Regions from separate parts of the Citrobacter sp. LJND-P06 genome, predicted to be linked through region 2. Evidence: predicted binding sites of a transcription regulator. Region 2 holds the regulator's gene; the other holds the start of a gene.
What was found. Region 2 encodes Fur, which represses iron uptake genes when iron is present. Its sites were predicted from a motif close to ATAATAATGAGAACNACTATCAA; they were not measured.
Positions count from the first base shown of each region.

Region 1: the regulator Fur is predicted to act here: its motif matches at 1,897-1,919, upstream of bfd (bacterioferritin-associated ferredoxin).

Region 1 is NZ_CP187317.1:384,228-388,470, forward strand. Features, by position in the region: gene fusA (elongation factor G) at 1-516, shown strand, start outside; gene tuf (elongation factor Tu) at 587-1,771, shown strand; gene bfd (bacterioferritin-associated ferredoxin) at 1,954-2,148, shown strand; gene bfr (bacterioferritin) at 2,221-2,697, shown strand; gene ACO7SM_RS01770 (prepilin peptidase) at 2,694-3,161, opposite strand; gene rpsJ (30S ribosomal protein S10) at 3,540-3,851, shown strand; gene rplC (50S ribosomal protein L3) at 3,884-4,243, shown strand, end outside.
Region 2 is NZ_CP187317.1:3,211,181-3,215,423, reverse strand. Features, by position in the region: gene chiP (chitoporin ChiP) at 1-1,342, shown strand, start outside; gene ACO7SM_RS15365 (ChiQ/YbfN family lipoprotein) at 1,392-1,724, shown strand; gene fur (ferric iron uptake transcriptional regulator) at 1,822-2,268, opposite strand; partial or broken gene ACO7SM_RS15355 (fur leader peptide) at 2,261-2,346, opposite strand; gene fldA (flavodoxin FldA) at 2,556-3,086, opposite strand; gene ybfE (LexA regulated protein) at 3,237-3,530, opposite strand; gene ybfF (esterase) at 3,659-4,243, opposite strand, start outside.

The DNA.
Region 1 (4,243 bases), 1.8 Mb from region 2:
TACGAGTTCGTCAACGACATTAAAGGTGGTGTAATTCCTGGCGAATACATCCCTGCCGTTGATAAAGGCATCCAGGAGCAGTTGAAGTCTGGTCCGCTGGCTGGTTACCCGGTAGTAGACATGGGTGTTCGTCTGCACTTCGGTTCTTACCATGACGTTGACTCCTCTGAACTGGCGTTTAAACTGGCTGCTTCTATCGCCTTTAAAGAAGGCTTTAAGAGAGCAAAACCTGTTCTGCTTGAGCCGATCATGAAGGTTGAAGTAGAGACTCCGGAAGAGAACACTGGTGATGTTATCGGTGACTTGAGCCGTCGTCGCGGTATGCTGCGCGGTCAGGAATCTGAAGTAACTGGCGTTAAGATCCACGCTGAAGTTCCGCTGTCTGAAATGTTCGGATATGCAACTCAGCTGCGTTCTCTGACCAAAGGTCGTGCATCATACACGATGGAATTCCTGAAGTATGATGATGCGCCGAACAACGTTGCTCAGGCCGTAATCGAAGCCCGTGGTAAATAAGCCCCGGGGTTAAAACCTAAGTCCCGTGCTCTCTCCTGAAGGGGGGAGCACTATAGTAAGGAATATAGCCGTGTCTAAAGAAAAATTTGAACGTACAAAACCGCACGTCAACGTTGGTACTATCGGCCACGTCGACCACGGTAAAACTACTCTGACCGCTGCAATCACCACCGTACTGGCTAAAACCTACGGCGGTGCTGCTCGCGCATTCGACCAGATCGATAACGCGCCGGAAGAAAAAGCTCGTGGTATCACCATCAACACTTCTCACGTTGAATATGACACCCCGACTCGCCACTACGCGCACGTAGACTGCCCGGGCCACGCCGACTATGTTAAAAACATGATCACCGGTGCTGCGCAGATGGACGGCGCGATCCTGGTTGTTGCTGCGACTGACGGCCCGATGCCGCAGACTCGTGAGCACATCCTGCTGGGTCGTCAGGTAGGCGTTCCGTACATCATCGTGTTCCTGAACAAATGCGACATGGTTGATGACGAAGAGCTGCTGGAACTGGTAGAAATGGAAGTTCGTGAACTTCTGTCTCAGTACGATTTCCCGGGCGACGACACTCCGATCGTTCGTGGTTCTGCTCTGAAAGCGCTGGAAGGCGAAGCAGAGTGGGAAGCGAAAATCATCGAACTGGCTGGCTTCCTGGATTCTTACATCCCAGAACCAGAGCGTGCGATTGACAAGCCGTTCCTGCTGCCTATCGAAGACGTATTCTCCATCTCCGGCCGTGGTACCGTTGTTACCGGTCGTGTAGAGCGCGGTATCGTTAAAGTTGGCGAAGAAGTTGAAATCGTTGGTATCAAAGAGACTGCTAAGTCTACCTGTACTGGCGTTGAAATGTTCCGCAAACTGCTGGACGAAGGCCGTGCTGGTGAGAACGTTGGTGTTCTGCTGCGTGGTATCAAACGTGAAGAAATCGAACGTGGTCAGGTACTGGCTAAGCCGGGTTCTATCAAGCCGCACACCAAGTTCGAATCTGAAGTTTATATCCTGTCCAAAGACGAAGGCGGCCGTCATACTCCGTTCTTCAAAGGCTACCGTCCGCAGTTCTACTTCCGTACTACTGACGTGACTGGTACCATCGAACTGCCGGAAGGCGTAGAGATGGTAATGCCGGGCGACAACATCAAAATGGTTGTTACCCTGATCCACCCGATCGCGATGGACGACGGTCTGCGTTTCGCAATCCGTGAAGGCGGCCGTACTGTTGGTGCGGGCGTTGTTGCTAAAGTAATGAGCTAATTATTTACTAATTAGTTTTGAGCTTAAAAAGGGCGCTACGGCGCCCTTTTTGCTGCCTGGCATTTAGTCTGTCATATTTATTCGCATTTTTTATTGCTCTCCGGCTGCGTCTATATATTTGTGCTATTGTAATCATAACTATTCTCATTTACACTTTGCGCAGAAATTGAACGGGAGCGATCATGTACGTTTGTTTGTGTAATGGTGTCAGTGATAAAAAAATCCGTCAGGCGGTACGCCAGTTTCATCCACAATCTTTCCAACAATTGCGCAAGTTTATTGCTGTTGGAAATCAATGTGGTAAGTGTGTTCGGGCTGCACGTGAAGTAATGCAGGACGAATTGACACAGATACCGGAATTTAAAGAGATCGCCTGAGTCACATTCTTTTTTTTGACATCCCTGTAGCCCCATCTACTCTTCAAAGAGTGGAAGCGGAGGGACTATAAAATGAAAGGTGATGTTAAAATCATAAGTTATCTCAATAAACTATTGGGTAATGAGCTTGTCGCGATCAACCAGTATTTTCTCCATGCTCGTATGTTTAAAAATTGGGGACTGATTCGCCTCAATGATGTCGAATACCATGAGTCCATTGATGAGATGAAACACGCTGATAAGTACATCGAGCGTATCTTGTTTTTGGAGGGCATTCCCAATTTGCAGGATCTTGGCAAGTTAGGCATTGGTGAAGATGTCGAAGAGATGCTGCAATCCGACCTTCGGCTAGAACTTGAAGGCGCGAAGGATCTACGTGAAGCTATTGCTTACGCAGATACCGTTCATGATTATGTCAGCAGGGATATGATGATTGAAATTCTTGCCGATGAAGAAGGGCACATCGACTGGCTGGAAACCGAGCTGGATTTAATTTCGAAACTTGGCTTGCAAAATTATCTGCAATCGCAAATTAAAGTCGCAGACTAACTCTCTGGCATCAGTGTTTTCCATCCCATGATAAAACCCGCAGCCGCCATATATGGCCCAAAAGGCAGCGGGTTTTTTAATACCGCCTTACCATACCTGAAGTAATCTATCCCCACCGCGGCGCAGGCCAAACAAGCAGCAATAAACACCAGCATGGGTAGCGACTGCCATTCATGCCATGCGCCCAGGGCGGCAAGAAACTTCACATCGCCATAGCCCAACCCTTCTTGTCGGTGAGTCAGACGATAACCCCAGTACAGAAGAGCGAACAGGCCATATCCCGCTACGGCTCCCCATAGGGCAGCGGGCAAGCGTACGGGCAGCAAAAGCTGATGGTAAATGAGACCGCTCCACAGAAGAGGGCAGGTTAATCGATCGGGTAAAAAACCCGTTCGTAAATCGGTGACCCACAGACGTCCTGATAAAATAAGATATGTGAGCAGAAAAGGGAGCGCAGAGTACATGGATAACTCCTGAGTAGACAGTGGAACCACATTAGCGGCGACAGCTTTCCACGCAATGTCGTATCTGCTGCTTTGCTCCCCTCGTTCCGCAGAAAAAATGAAATTTGCAATTATTACAGACAGGATGGAACGGTGCCCGCATTGGCGAAAAAATGATTAATATCTACGCGGCGCTTGCGTAAGACTGAGATTTACGTATAATGCGCGGGCTTGTCTAATATTGACAGCGGTTCGATATGAGCCACAGGTACTGCGAAAGCGATACCAGACAATGTTCCCAATCGGGGAACTCTGTAAGAACGGTTACACTCTCCCATCAATCGTAATGGGTTTGAGGAGTAACTATTTCGTCTATAAAATAATTGGAGCTCTGGTCTCATGCAGAACCAAAGAATCCGTATCCGTTTGAAAGCGTTTGATCATCGTCTGATCGATCAATCAACCGCGGAAATCGTCGAGACTGCTAAGCGCACTGGTGCGCAAGTTCGTGGTCCGATCCCGCTGCCGACCCGCAAAGAGCGCTTTACCGTTCTGATCTCCCCGCACGTTAACAAAGACGCGCGTGATCAGTACGAAATTCGCACTCACAAGCGTCTGGTTGACATCGTTGAGCCAACTGAAAAAACCGTTGATGCTCTGATGCGTCTGGACCTGGCTGCCGGTGTAGACGTGCAGATCAGCCTGGGTTAATCAGGTCATCGAGCGATTGAGAGGTTGATACAATGATTGGTTTAGTCGGTAAAAAAGTGGGTATGACCCGCATCTTCACTGAAGATGGCGTATCTATCCCAGTAACCGTAATCGAAGTTGAAGCAAACCGCGTTACTCAGGTTAAAGACCTGGCTAACGATGGCTACCGCGCTGTTCAGGTTACCACCGGTGCTAAAAAAGCTAACCGTGTAACTAAGCCGGAAGCTGGCCACTTTGCTAAAGCTGGCGTAGAAGCTGGCCGCGGCCTGTGGGAGTTCCGTCTGGCAGATGGTGAAGAATTCACCGTAGGTCAGAGCATTAGCGTTGAACTGTTTGCTGACGTTAAAAAAGTTGACGTAACCGGTACCTCTAAAGGTAAAGGTTTCGCTGGT
Region 2 (4,243 bases):
GGGTTGGATGGTTGCGCCGCAGGCAAGCGCCGCGGGCTTTATCGACGATTCGACCTTAACTGGCGGTATCTATTACTGGCAGCGTGAGCGTGACCGTAAAGACGTCACGGATGAAGACAAATACAAAACCAACCTTTCACACGCGACCTGGAACGCCAACCTGGATTTCCAGTCGGGTTATGCAGCGGATATGTTCGGTCTGGATATTGCGGCGTTTACCGCAATTGAAATGGCAGAAAGCGACGACAGCGGGCACCCTAACGAAATTGCATTCTCGAAAAAAAATAAAGGCTATGACGAAGATTACTCTGGCGATAAGAGTGGGGTCAGCCTGTATAAAGCCGCTGCAAAATTTAAATATGGCCCGACCTGGGCACGTGCCGGTTATATTCAGCCAACCGGACAGACGCTGTTAGCGCCGCACTGGAGCTTTATGCCGGGCACCTATCAAGGGGCAGAAGCCGGAGCCAACTTTGACTATGGCGATGCGGGCGCGTTGAGCTTCTCCTACATGTGGGCCAACGAATATAAAGCGCCGTGGCACATTGAAGTCGATAAATTCTATCAGGCGGATAAAAAGACCAAAGTCGATTATCTCCACTCCGTTGGCGCAAAATACGATTTCAAAAATGACCTTATTCTTGAGGCTGCCTTTGGCCAGTCTGAGGGCTATGTCGATCAGTACTTTGCCAAAGCCAGTTACAAATTCGATCTGGGCGGGAATCCATTTACCACCAGTTACCAGTTCTACGGCGCACGCGATAAAGTTGATGACCGCAGTGTGAACGACATCTATGACGGCACCGCATGGTTGCAGGCACTGACTTTCGGTTACAAAGTGGCGGAAGTGGTCGATCTGCGTCTGGAAGGAACCTGGGTTAAAGCGGACGGGCAGCAGGGTTACTTCTTACAGCGTATGACGCCGACCTACGCTTCCTCTAACGGTCGTCTGGATGTCTGGTGGGATAACCGTTCCGACTTTAACGCCAACGGCGAAAAAGCGGTCTTCTTCGGCGCGATGTATGACCTGAAGAACTGGAATCTGCCAGGCATGGCACTGGGTGCGTCGTACGTCTACGCCTGGGATGCAAAACCGGCTACCTGGCAGAGCAACCCGGATGCGTTCTACGACAAAAACCAAACCATCGAAGAATCTTCCTACAGTCTTGATGCGGTTTATACCATGCAGGAAGGACGTGCCAAAGGCACCATGTTTAAACTGCACTTCACCGAGTATGACAACCACTCCAATATCCCAAGCTGGAGCGGCGGTTATGGCAACATCTTCCAGGATGAGCGTGACGTGAAGTTCATGGTTATCGCCCCATTCACTATTTTCTGATGCCAGTCGCGGCAGGGTATATCTCTGCCGCGTCGTTGAGGACTGTTGTATGAAAAAAATGTTACTCATCGCCATTATGACGTCAGGGCTGGTGGCCTGCGCGCAATCTCCTGCACCCAAGGAAGACAGCCGCCTTAAAGAGGCATACAGCGCATGTATTAACACCGCGCAAGGTTCACCGGAAAAAATCGAAGCCTGCCAAAGCGTATTAAATGTGCTGAAAAAAGAAGACCAGCATAAGCAGTTTGCTAACGAAGAGAGCGTGCGGGTACTGGATTACCAGCAATGCATTCAGGCAACACGTACAGGCAATGGTCAGGCGGTACAAGCCGATTGCGATAAAATCTGGAAAGAAATTCGCAGTAAGAACACAGTACAGTAAATGGACTTAGCGGAAGCGAAAAGACCTGCTTTGATAGCAGGTCTTTTTTATGGGCATAAAAAAGCCAACCGGGTGGTTGGCTCTTTAGGCGGGAGCATTACTTTGCGTCGTGCGCATGCTCGTCTTCGCGGCAATCGCCTTCAGCGCAGTGACCGTAAAGATAGAGGCTATGGTTAGTTAAACGAATACCGTGTTTAGTCGCAATCTCACGCTGACGCGCTTCGATAGAATCATCGCTGAACTCGATCACTTTGCCACAATCGAGGCAAATAAGATGATCATGATGATGCTGTTGGGTCAGCTCAAAAACGGATTTGCCGCCTTCAAAATTGTGGCGAGTCACGATACCGGCGTCATCGAACTGGTTCAGCACGCGATACACGGTCGCCAGACCAATTTCTTCACCCATGTCGATCAGACGCTTATACAAATCTTCCGCACTGACGTGATGGTTTTCCGGTTCCTGAAGAACTTCCAGAATTTTTAAACGAGGAAGCGTTACTTTCAGGCCAGCCTTCTTTAATGCGGTATTGTTGTCAGTCATGCGGAATCTGTCCTGTTGCTAAACGATTCACTTCATTAAAGAAGTGACAGAAATTGCACTTGAGAGAATGCGTATCATTATAGAACTGCCATGTCTAAATGAAAACTGCAAGCCTCGGGCAAATAATATTAATCAAAACGTGGTACTGCCGACAATCACACTGTGCAATACCAGAATAACACCCGAACATTGTACAGGGATGGGCAGGAAAGTTACAAATTTGTAGCAATTATTTTGATTGGTTTTATCTATTGATGCGGCGCAGATGATTTCTGCGCCGCACGAAATCAGGCGTTGATGATTTCGTCGAGATGCAGTTCGGCGGAAATCTGTTTAACCCATTTTTCAACGCGCTCAGCGGTCAATTCCGGCTGACGGTCTTCGTCGATAGCCAGACCGACAAAATGATCGTCATCAGCAAGACCTTTGGAGGCTTCGAAGTGATAGCCTGCTGTCGGCCAGTGGCCTACGATGGTTGCGCCGCGTGGTTCGATAATGTCGCGGATGGTGCCCAGCGCATCGCAGAAGTACTCTGCGTAGTCTTCCTGATCGCCACAACCAAACAGAGCCACCAGTTTACCATTGAAATCAATGTCTTCGAGGGTAGGGAAGAAGTCATCCCAGTCGCACTGTGCTTCACCGTAGTACCAGGTCGGAATACCTAACAGCAGAATGTCATACCCTTCCAGGTCTTCTTTACTGCTTTTCGCAATGTCATGAACATCGGCAACGTCTTTACCAAGCTGTTTTTGAATCATTTTTGCGATATTTTCGGTATTACCGGTGTCGCTGCCGAAAAAGATGCCAGTGATTGCCATGAGTAAAATAACCTCTTGAAACTTATTGAAATGGTGGTGGCGTATTGCCCACGGATAAGGGCAATGATAGCAGATCAGTCAGGCATGCGGAAACAGCAAACACGCAGGACTGCACTCTGTGCTACACGATTTATGATTTAGAGCAGAAATTCAGACAGACCCCTGGCCACGCAGCGAGATAAGCTGGTTTGTCAGCATCTCTTCAATGAGCTCACTGCGGCTCATATTGCGTGCTTCCGCCAGTTCATTCAGCGCATCCACGGCATCAGCATTAAGCTTCAGTTCGACACGCTTAAGCCCACGAACCTTGTCGCGTTTAAGCTGATTACGCTTATTAATGCGTAGCTGTTCATCACGCGAAAGCGGATTGGTTTTGGGTCGTCCCGGGCGACGCTCGTGCGCGAACAGATCTAATGTCGTACGGTCCGTTTGTTCTTTGGCCATGATTTTGGTGACTTCGGGGAAACAATCAGCCAGGCGTCTGCCCGGATGGATAGCGCGCCATCATACATCAGCGAGTGAGGCACGCCAACGTCCACGCACGTAATCGCGCGCGGACGCTGAGTTTTTAATCAGTTAGCCTTTTCCGCCAGATACCGGCGTATCGCGCGGAGCACGGCATCTGGTTTTTCTGCATGCACCCAATGGCCGGCACCCGCAATCACATGCGCCCGGGCCTGAGGAAATTGCGTCAGTAAATCGTGACGATAGGCTTCGGTGACGTAAGGCGAATTCCCGCCAGGAATAAACAGCGCCGGATGATTCCAAGCGGGAATGGTTTCCCATCCCACGATATGCGGGTACTGCTCCCACAATACGGGCACGTTAAAGCGCCACTCGCCATCGACATACGACTTTAACAAAAACTGGATAACGCCTTCTTCCTGGAGGTGCTGGCGCATGACGGCCGCCGCCTGCTGGCGCGTTTGCGCGTCCGATTCGGTCACGGCGTTGATCGCAGCAAAGATCTCATCGTGACGGCGCACCTGATAATCAACCGGCGCAATATCAATCGCCACCAGTTGGTGGATACGATCCGGCGCCAGTGCGGTCAGCGCCATCACGGCTTTCCCGCCCATTGAGTGACCAATAAAGGTGGCCTTTTCGATACCCGCGGCGTCCAGAGTATCCAGCAGATCCTGCGCCATCGCCGGGTA